One region of the Arthrobacter sp. SD1074B genome, then DNA from elsewhere that is predicted to be linked to it. Evidence: predicted binding sites of a transcription regulator. Region 1 holds the regulator's gene; the other holds the start of a gene.
The links. The regulator HrcA, encoded in region 1, represses chaperone genes, less so after heat shock. The targets are predictions, from matches to a motif close to TTNGCACTCGNNNNNNNCGAGTGCNAA.

Region 2: a site for HrcA is predicted at 3,576-3,602, ahead of groL (chaperonin GroEL). Genes of this name have one in related genera too.

What each region holds. Positions count from the first base shown of each region.
Region 1 is NZ_JBRAZT010000001.1:2,070,518-2,075,783, reverse strand. It holds gene hemW (radical SAM family heme chaperone HemW) at 1-527, shown strand, start outside; gene ACUYM2_RS09590 (DUF4870 domain-containing protein) at 579-998, opposite strand; gene ACUYM2_RS09585 (DUF3097 domain-containing protein) at 1,120-1,974, opposite strand; gene hrcA (heat-inducible transcriptional repressor HrcA) at 2,217-3,230, shown strand; gene dnaJ (molecular chaperone DnaJ) at 3,311-4,438, shown strand; gene ACUYM2_RS09570 (16S rRNA (uracil(1498)-N(3))-methyltransferase) at 4,441-5,211, shown strand.
Region 2 is NZ_JBRAZT010000001.1:745,836-751,101, forward strand. It holds gene ACUYM2_RS03665 (uracil-DNA glycosylase) at 1-618, opposite strand, end outside; gene ACUYM2_RS03670 (DUF3263 domain-containing protein) at 731-1,054, shown strand; gene ACUYM2_RS03675 (LytR C-terminal domain-containing protein) at 1,146-1,793, shown strand; gene ACUYM2_RS03680 (cold-shock protein) at 1,967-2,170, shown strand; gene ACUYM2_RS03685 (ABC transporter substrate-binding protein) at 2,218-3,489, shown strand; gene groL (chaperonin GroEL) at 3,788-5,266, shown strand, end outside.

The DNA of each region.
Region 1 (5,266 bases):
TCCGCCGCGGCGAAGTGCCGGGGATCGACGACGACGACCATGCCGCCAAGTATGAACTGGCCGACGAGCTGATCGCCGCGGCGGGCCTGGGCTGGTACGAGGTCAGCAACTGGGCCCGCACCCCGGAACAGGCCTGCCGGCACAACCTGGCCTACTGGCGCGGGGACGACTGGTGGGGGATAGGCCCGGGTGCGCATTCGCACGTGGGCGGGGTCCGCTGGTGGAACGTCAAGCATCCCACCGCCTATGCGGGCCGCCTGGCATCCGGCGCCTCGCCCGCCGCCGGCCGGGAGACGCTCGACGCCGACACCCGCAACGTTGAGCGCGTGATGCTTGAGGCCCGGCTTGCTACGGGCCTGTCGATCGCCAGCCTGGGCGGGCTCGGGGATACCGGCCGCCACGCGGTGGCCGGGCTGATTGCGGACGGGCTCGTGGACCCGGCGGCAGCATTCAAGGGCCAGCTGGTCCTCACGCTGAAAGGCCGGCTGCTCGCTGACGCGGTGGTCCGACGGATCCTGCCGGACTAGGCACGGTGGCCCTAAGTGTCCGTTCGCGCGGGCCTTAAGTGTCCGTTCGGGCTACTTGATCCAGCGGAGATTGTAGTCGTAACGGTGCGGCTGACCGCGGTTGACGTGGATGCCGGCGGCCACCGAAAAGCACGCGAGGGCAATCCAGATGGCAGTGGCCAGCACCGCGAACAGGTTGCCCACCACCGGGACAAAGACCAGCAGGTTCGCGAGGACCGCGGCAATGGTGGGCGGCAGCGTGAAGTTCAGGGCTTCCTTGGATTCCTGCGCGGTGAACGGACCGCGGTCCTTGAAGATCAGGTAGATCAGCAGGGATGGAATGCAGCCCAGGATGCCGCCAAAATGCGCCAGCGTGGCCCACTGCCGGTCCTCGCTCGCCGTCAGCGGCAGAGCATTTGCAGGAACGCCATGGTACTGGGGCTGGTCATGGCCGGCCTGGTGGTCCGTGTGTTCGCGTGCGTCTTCTGCCACGTTTCGTCCTTTGGATTGCGGTGGAGCGTTGGTACCTATACGAGCCACGGCCGCAACAATAAGCAGCGGCCGCCACTTCAAGAATACTTGCTCGGACCGCCAAACGTGGCAGGGGGAACGGCTACGGCACCGTGAGGAAGTCGATGACTTCTTCCACGCGGCCCAGCAGGGAGGGCTCCAGGTCCGCATAGCTGCGGACCGCGCCGAGGAGTTTCTGCCAGCCCAGGCCGATGTCCTCCTTGGTGCTGTGCGGCCAGCCGAAGGCCGTCAGGATACCGGTTTTCCAATCCACGCCGCGGGGAATCACCGGCCACCGCTCAATGCCCAGCACGGCCGGGCGGATGGCCTGCCAGACGTCCACGTAGGGGTGCCCCACGATCAGCACGTTGCCGGCCGCGCCCGGGGTGGCCATCACGGCGTCGGCGATCCGGGATTCCTTCGAGTCGGGCACCAGGTGGTCCACCAGCACGCCGAGCCGGCGGCCCGGGCCGGGCCGGAACTCCTTGACGGCGGCGGCAAGGTCGTCGATGCCGTGCAGCGGTTCGACGACGATGCCTTCCACGCGGAGGTCGTCACCCCAGACCTTTTCGACGAGTTCGGCGTCGTGCTTGCCTTCCACCCAGATCCGGCTGGCCTTCGCTACCTGGGCACGCTGTCCTGCCACCCGGACGGAACCGGACGCGGTGCGGGTGCCCGCTGCGGTGCCCGCCGCGGGAGCCCGCGGGGCGGGCGGCATCAGCCTGATCGGCCGGCCTTCGAGCAGGAACCCGAAGCCGAGGCGGAACGAGCGTGACTTGCCGCGCCGGTCCTCAAGGGCCACCACGTGCATGCCGCCGGACTTCTCGACCCGGGTCACGGCGCCGACCCAGCCGGACTGCACCTCCTCGAGCACCATTCCCCGTTCCACCGGGATTTCGGGCAGCTGGGCCTTGGCGGGGGCGGAAAGGTCCTGCGGGCCCCAATTCTGGTACGACATCTGCTACACACTGCTTTGCACTCGGGAATTTCGGGCGAGGAACGGCGGCGCGGGCCGTGGTGTGCCCGGAAACACCCGTCCCGGGGGTCACGCCCGCAGCGAATCCAATGCTAACAACGGCGCGACTCATATTAGACTGGTTAGCACTTAGGCATGTCGAGTGCTAACCGCGGGTTTTCCGGGGCGGGTCTTTCCGCGCGGCCGGCGCCGGCAAACCGATACGGGTTGATTGGAGGTGGAGCGTGAGCGAGCCACGCAAACTCGAAGTACTGCGCGCCATCGTGGAGGACTATGTCCATTCCCGCGAGCCCGTGGGATCCAAGGCCCTGGTGGAGCGCCACCACCTGGGGGTGTCCAGCGCCACGATCCGCAATGACATGGCCGCACTGGAAGACGAGGGCCTGATCACGGCGCCGCACACGAGCGCCGGCCGGATTCCCACGGACAAGGGCTACCGCCTGTTCGTGGACCAGATTTCGGCCGTCAAGCCGCTGTCCCCGGCCGAGCGCCGCGCCATCCAGGCGCTGCTGGAGGGCTCCGAAGACCTCGACGACGTCCTGGACCGGACCGTGCGGCTGCTGTCGCAGCTGACCAACCAGGTCGCCGTCGTGCAGTACCCGCTCCTGAGCCGGGCCCGCGTCCGGCACATCGAATTCGTGCTCCTGGCGCCCCGCAAGGTGCTCACGGTGCTGATTGCGGACACCGGCAAGGTGGAGCAACGGGTGATCGACGTCGGCCAGGAGCTCGGCGACGACGGCCTCGCCGAACTCCGGACCCTCTTCCTGGCCAAACTCTCCGGCACCCCGCTGAGCCTGCTGCCCCAGTCGCTGCAGGCCGTGGTGGACAACTGCCCGCCGGTGCGGCGCGGTCCCGCCCAGGCACTGTCCCGGGGACTGGAGTCACTGGCCGCGAGCAGCCGCGAGGAGCGGATGGTCATGGCCGGCACCGCGAACCTGGCCCGGTCCAACGTTGATTTTCCGCTGAGCATCGGCCCCGTGCTGGAGGCCCTTGAGGAACAGGTGGTGATGTTGCGCCTGCTCAGCGACATGGCGCAGGACCCGCGCGGCGTCACCGTCAGCATCGGCCGCGAGAACCCCTACGACGGCCTTTCCGAAGCTTCCGTGGTGGCCACCGGTTACGGCCCGGACGCCACGGCCAAGGTCGGAGTCCTCGGCCCCACCCGGATGGACTATCCGACCACCATGGCCGCCGTCCGTGCGGTCGCCCGCTACCTTTCGCGGATCCTCGGGCCCTGACGGGCCGGATCCGGCACCGGACTTCTTGCCCACTAAAGGCAGTGCCCCACTGGCAGTACAAAAAGGAAGAGATACACACTTTGAGCAGCCACTATGACGTTCTTGGAGTCTCCCGTGAAGCGACGGGGGAAGAGATCAAGAAGGCCTACCGCAAGCTTGCGCGGAGCCTGCACCCGGACGTGAACCCCGGGGACGACGCCTCCGAGCGCTTCAAGGCGGTGACGCACGCCTACGAAGTGCTGTCGGACCCGCAGAAACGCCGGGTCTACGACACCACGGGCAACGAGAACGGCACCGACAACGGCTTCGGCGGCGGCTACGCCGGCCAGGGCTTCGCCTTCCAGGACATCTTCGAGACCTTCTTCGGCGGCGCCGGCGGCCAGGGCGGCCCCGCCTCCCGCGTGCGCCGCGGCCAGGACGCGTTGATCAGCGTCCGGATCGACCTCCGCGACGCCGTCTTCGGCGTCAACAAGAAGCTTGAAGTGGACACCGCCGTCACCTGCCCCACCTGCGAGGGCTCCTGCTGCCGCCCCGGCAGCCACCCGGAACGCTGCGATATCTGCGGCGGCAGCGGGCAGGTCCAGCGGGCCGTCCGCTCGATCCTCGGCCAGGTCATGACCACGGCCCCCTGCGGAAGCTGCGAGGGTTTCGGCACTGTCATCAAGGACCCGTGCAACGAATGCGCCGGCCAGGGCCGCATCCGCAGCCGCCGCACGCTTACCGTAAAGGTGCCGGCCGGCGTAGCCACCGGCACCCGCATCCAGCTCTCCGGCCAGGGCGAGGCCGGCCCGGCCGGCGGCCCGTCCGGTGACCTCTACGTCGAGATCCGGGTCAACAACGACGCCACCTACGTGCGCGAAGGCGACGACCTGCACGCGAGCCTGAACATTCCGATGACGGCCGCCGCGCTGGGCACGGAACTGACCCTGGACACTTTCGACGGGCAGCAGGAAATCGACGTCAAGGCCGGCACGCAGTCCGGCGAAGTGATCACCCTCCGCGGCCTGGGTGTGACGCACCTGCGCGGCTACGGCCGCGGAGACCTCAAGGTCCACCTGCAGGTGGACACCCCGGCCAAGCTCGACGCCGCCCAGGAGGACCTGCTCCGGCAGCTCGCCAAACTCCGCGGCGAGCAGTTCACCGAGGGGAAGCTTGCCGCCAGCGGCGGCGTCTTCGCCAAGCTGCGGGACCGGCTCGGTAACCTGTAGCGGTGAGTAACCCGGTCTTCTTCGCCCCCGCAGGCTCCCTGGACCAGCAGGTCCCCGGGGCGACGTTCGTCCTCGAAGGCGCCGAGGCGCGCCACGCGGTGACAGTGAAGCGGCTTGCGGTGGGGGAGGCGGTCGACATAGCCGACGGCGCCGGCAGGCGCATCACCGGCACCGTGTCCGCCGTCGCGCCCCAGGAGCTGACAGTGCAGTGCGGTGAGGTAAGTACCGAGCCGCGGCCCGACGTCCGGCTGGTGCTGGTGCAGGCGTTGGCCAAGGGGGACCGGGACGAACTGGCCGCCGAAACCGCGACGGAACTGGGGATCGACGCCGTCGTCCCTTGGCAGGCGGAGCGGTCGATTGTCCGGTGGAAGCCCGAGCGCGCCGCGAAAGCGCACGCCAAATGGCAGTCCGTGGTGGCGGCGGCAGCGAAGCAGGCCCGCCGGGCCTGGATTCCGGAAGTCCGCCCCGCCGTCGACGGCAACGGACTGCAGGCGGCCGTGGCCGCGGCGGACCTGGCCGTGATCCTGCACGAGGACGCGGTGCGGCCCCTGCGGCAGGTGCTGGAAGCCTGGCACCAGCAGACCGCCCACGACGGCGTCCCCCGTGAGGTGCTGTTGATCGTGGGACCCGAGGGCGGCATCAGCCCGCGCGAGGTGACCCGGCTCTGCGGCGCCGGCGCGGTCACCGCCCTGCTGGGCCATCACGTGCTGCGCTCGTCCACCGCCGGGCCCGCCGCCACCGTGCTGGCCAGCGACATCCTGAGACGCTGGTAAAATACGCGGGTCAGGTCCGCCAGGCGCCGGGACGCCGGGCGTGAACAGCCGTCAG
Region 2 (5,266 bases), 1.3 Mb from region 1:
CACGGCCTCGGCATCCTTGCCCCAAAGGATCGCGACGAGCGGCACGGGCCCGCCGTCGTCGCCGCGCCGCTGCGCGACGGCGGTGATGGCGGCCGCCGTGACGGCTTCCCAGCCCTTGTTGCGGTGCGATCCGGCGGCTCCGGCCCGCACACTGAGGACCCGGTTGAGCAGCAGCACCCCCTGTTCCGACCAGCGGCCAAGGTCGCCGTGCACGCGCGGCGGCAGCCCCAGGTCGGCGTCGAGCTCCTTGTAGATGTTGGCGAGGCTGCGCGGAATCGGACGGGTGCCGCCCTCCGCCGCGAAGGACAGCCCGACGGCGTGGCCCGGCGTCGGATACGGGTCCTGGCCCACGATCAGCACCCGGACGCGGGCCAGCGGCTGCCGGAAAGCCCGCAGCAGGTTCGACGGTGCCGGAAGCACCTCGTGGCCGGCGGCAGCCTCGGCGGCGACGAACTCCAGGGCCGCCCGCAGCTGCCCCTCGACGGGGGCCAGCGCCGCGGCCCAGTCCGCAGCGACCAGTGCCTCCAGCGGCAGCCGCGCCAGCGCCGCGAAGTCCTCGGCCCCGCCGGCCGCGGGTTCGAGCTGGAAGAGAGCCTCGGAATCAAATGAATCAAACACGGTCCCATTCTCGCAGGACACCCGCGGCCCCGGCGGGGCCGGCCAAATGACAAGCCTGTTATTCGGCCGTAACATGTGGGGAGACTTATCCGACCGAGCCAGGGAGTGTGCAGTGGCCGAAGCAGCACGGGAGCACCTGCCCGCGGAAGACGCCGCCGCCGGGCCCGCGGCGGCCTGCGACGACTCGCCGCTGAGCAGCCGGGACCAGCAGATGCTCGCCCTGGAGCGGCAGTGGTGGAAGTACGCCGGCGCCAAGGAACAGGCCATCCGGGAGCTTTTTGACCTCTCCGCCACGCACTATTACCAGATCCTCAACGCCCTGATCGATACCGAGGCGGCGCTGGCCCACGATCCCATGCTGGTCAAGAGATTGCGTAGACTACGTACGTCACGCCAACGTGCCCGCACGGCACGCCGTTTGGGCTCGGACGCGTAAACGCGCGTAAAGTCCCGCCGGAGACGCGGTATTCCGCGGGCCTTCCGGCGCCGGACCGCCAGCCAGAAATCAGCAAGGACGTCGTTTTACCATGACCAAATACGCTCGGGATGAATTTGATCGGATCCCGGAGACCTCCACGCGCCAGGGTGTCCACCGCGCAGTCTCCGCCCCCGGCACCCGCCGCCTGGGTGCCATCCTGGCCGTCGGGGCCGCGGCTCTGGCGATCGGCCTTGTCGCGTTCCTCCTGCTGCCCAAACTGGGCTTCGGCGCCGGCGCCTCCGCCGTGACGGCGGAGCAGGCCGGCAGCAACTCGGCGGCCTCGCAGGCACCCACCACCGCCGCGGCGGGCAGCACACCGTCCGCCAGCAGCACGCCGACCGGCAGCCTCGCGCCGGCAGTCTCCAAACCGACCGCCTCGGCAACACCCTCGGCAACGCCCTCGGCGACGCCGGCCGGCGCCGTGGACAAGACGCAACCGGTGGCCATCTACAACGGGACCGCGACGGCGGGCCTGGCCGGCCGGGTCGGCTCCACGGTCACCGCTGCCGGCTGGGCCGCCGGCCCGCTCGGCAACTGGGGCGGTGCACCGCAGCAGACCTCGGTGGTCTTTTACAACGGCGCCGCCCAGAAGGCCAACGCCGAAGAACTGGGCTCGCTCCTCGGAATCGTCACCCTGGTGGATTCGGCAGAATTCCAGATGCCGCTGGTTGTGGTGCTGGGCCCCGGGTTCCAGTAAGGACCGTGGGGCAACCGGCTTCGGTTACGCCTGAATAACTATTCAGCGCGGACGCGTGCTGGTGCCAGCCCCCGTGTGAAGGGCTGTGGGTACAGTGTCTGCGGACTTCGTTTCGCATACCGCGGCGCACATCGGGGTAGGCCGTTAGCAAGCTAGCTGAAAGTGTGGAGAACATGGCACTGGGGACCGTCAAGTGGTTCAACGCCGAGAAGGGCTACGGCTTCATCACCGTCGACAGCTCCGGAGCGGACGTCTTCGTGCATTGGTCTGCGATTGCCGGGGAAGGCTACCGCGCCCTGGCCGAGGGCCAGCGGGTGGAGCTGGAAGTCGGCGAGGGCGAAAAGGGCCCGCAGGCCGAAAGCGTCCGGCCCGCCTAGTGGCTTCCTCCGCTGCGGAAGCTGACCCCACAAACATTGACCACGGGCTGAGCGCCCGGCGCGTCGGCCGCGCCGCGGCCACCGGCCTGGCCGCCGCCCTGGCGCTGGCAGCCTGCGCCGGGCCCACCGGGAACGCCCGGCTGGATCCCGCCGAAGCAAGCGGGGACGGCACGCTGCGGATCGGCCTGATCCTGGACAACACCGGCACGCAGGCCTTCCTCAATGCGCCGCAGCTGGCGGCAGCACAGCTGGCCGTCAAGGAAATCAACGCGGCGGGCGGCCACAAGGGCAAACCGGTGGAGCTGCTGCCGTCAGCCGTGGGCACGGACACCGCCGCCCAGGCCAAGGACCTGGTGGCCGCCAAAGCCGACGTCGTCATCGGACCCACCGACTCCAGCCGGGCCGCGGACGCCATCGACGTGCTCGCACGGGCCAAGGTCGCGATCATCTCCCCGGCGAACACCGCCCCCGGGCTGAGCACCTACAAGAGCGGCGGCTACTACTTCCGCACCGCCGCCGCCGACGTCGCGCAGGCGTCGGTCCTCGTCAAGCTCGCCAAGGACGGCGGTGCCAGGACCATCGCCGTCGTGCACGAGGACGACGACTACGGCAAGGACGTCTCCGTCGCCGTCTCGGCAGCCGCGAAGGCCGCGGGCCTGGGCACGGCGGTCGACGCCGGGTTCAAGGCCGGCCAGGCGCAACAAGCGGCGGCAGCCGCCAAGGCAGCCGCGCCGGACGCCGTTGTGCTGGTGGCCCGCGACGGCGCCCAGGGCGCCATCGCCGAGCTCAACAACGCCGGCCTGGCCGGAAAGAAGCTCATCCTCAGCGACGGGGCGGTCAACCAGTACGGTGCCGGCCTCGGCGCCAAGGCCCTGGATGGCGCCCGCGGAGTCCTGCCCGGGACCTTCCCGTCGGCGCACTTCCAGGCGGAACTCGTGGCCGTTGATCCCGGCCTCAAGGACATGGCCTTCGCCGCTGAAACCTATGACGCCGTCAACCTTGCCGCCGTCGCCGCCGCCGCAGCGGAGGACGACGCCGGCACCTCGATCGCCTCGAAGCTGGTCTCCGTATCCGGCGGTTCGGCGACGAACGGCGAGGCTGGCGCCCCCTCGGCCGGGGCTGCGGTGTGCACGTCCTACCGGGAATGTGTGGCCGCCCAGCGGGCCGGCAAACGCCCCGATTACGACGGTGCCTCCGGCCCGATCAACTTCGACAGCAACGGCGACGTCACTGCCGCCGCCTACATGGTCTACAGCTACGGCGCGGACAACACCGCCAGGATGACCGGCAGCGAAACCGCCCGGAGCACCGGGTCCTGATCGCTGGTAGCGAATAGCCCCGGGCAGTGGCGCGTCCATCCGCCGCCACTGCTTGCACTCTCCCCGGTGGAGTGCTAATTATTGAGTTAGCACTCCCGCGTATTGACTGCTAACACGACGCCCGGTTTCGGCCGGCTGCGACCGTGGAAGCGGGCGGTCCGGGAGCGAGAGAAATACCTGGCTGGGGTGAGATCCCCGGCCCGGCGGCATACAGAGGCTGCCGGGCAGGAATCGTCCGTCGCGGGCACCAAAGCCCAGGTTCATTCTTAACGACTGTCCCGAAAGGACTACTGCCGTTATGGCCAAGATCATTGCATTTGATGAAGAGGCACGCCGCGGTCTTGAGCGGGGCCTGAACATCCTCGCCGACGCCGTCAAGGTCACCCTCGGCCCGCGTGGACGCAACGTCGTCCTCGAAAAGAAGTGGGGCGCCCCCACGATCACCAACGATGGTGTTTCCATCGCCAAGGAGATCGAACTGGACGACCCGTACGAGAAGATCGGCGCCGAGCTGGTCAAGGAAGTTGCCAAGAAGACCGACGACGTCGCCGGCGACGGTACCACCACGGCCACCGTGCTGGCTCAGGCCCTCGTCAAGGAAGGCCTGCGCAACGTCGCGGCCGGAGCCGACCCGCTCTCGCTGAAGCGCGGCATCGAAAAGGCTGTTGACGCCGTCACCCGCGAGCTCCTGGCCTCCGCCAAGGAAATCGAGACCAAGGAAGAGATCGCGGCCACCGCATCCATCTCCGCCGGCGACAACGAAATTGGCGCCCTGATTGCCGAAGCCCTGGACAAGGTCGGCAAGGAAGGCGTCATCACCGTCGAGGAGTCGAACACCTTCGGCCTCGAGCTGGAGCTCACCGAGGGCATGCGCTTCGACAAGGGCTACATCTCGGCTTACTTCGTCACCGACGCTGAGCGCCAGGAAACGGTCCTTGAGGACCCGTACATCCTGATCGTCAACTCCAAGATCTCCAACGTCAAGGAACTGGTTGCGGTCCTCGAAAAGGTCATGCAGTCCAACAAGCCGCTGCTGATCATTGCCGAGGACATCGAGGGCGAGGCCCTGGCCACCCTGATCGTCAACAAGATCCGCGGCACCTTCAAGTCCGTCGCCGTCAAGGCTCCGGGCTTCGGCGACCGCCGTAAGGCGCAGCTGGCTGACATCGCCATCCTCACCGGCGGCCAGGTCATCTCCGAGGAAGTCGGCCTCAAGCTTGAGACCGCCGGCCTCGAGCTGCTCGGCAAGGCCCGCAAGGTTGTTGTCACCAAGGACGAGACCACCATCGTCGAAGGTGCCGGCGACGCCGACCAGATCGCAGGCCGCGTCTCCCAGATCCGTGCCGAGATCGAGAACTCCGATTCCGACTACGACCGCGAGAAGCTGCAGGAACGCCTGGCCAAGCTGGCCGGCGGCGTTGCAGTCATCAAGGCCGGTGCCGCAACCGAGGTTGAGCTCAAGGAACGCAAGCACCGCATTGAGGACGCCGTCCGCAACGCCAAGGCTGCTGTCGAAGAGGGCATCGTCGCCGGCGGCGGCGTGGCCCTGATCCAGGCCGGCGCCAAGGCGTTCGCCAACCTGCAGCTCGAAGGTGACGAGGCAACCGGCGCGAACATCGTCCGCGTAGCCATCGACGCCCCGCTGAAGCAGATCGCCTTCAACGCAGGCCTTGAGCCCGGCGTCGTGGTGGACAAGGTCCGCGGCCTGCCCGCAGGCCATGGCCTGAACGCAGCAACCGGCGAGTACGTCGACCTGCTCGCTGCCGGCATCAACGAC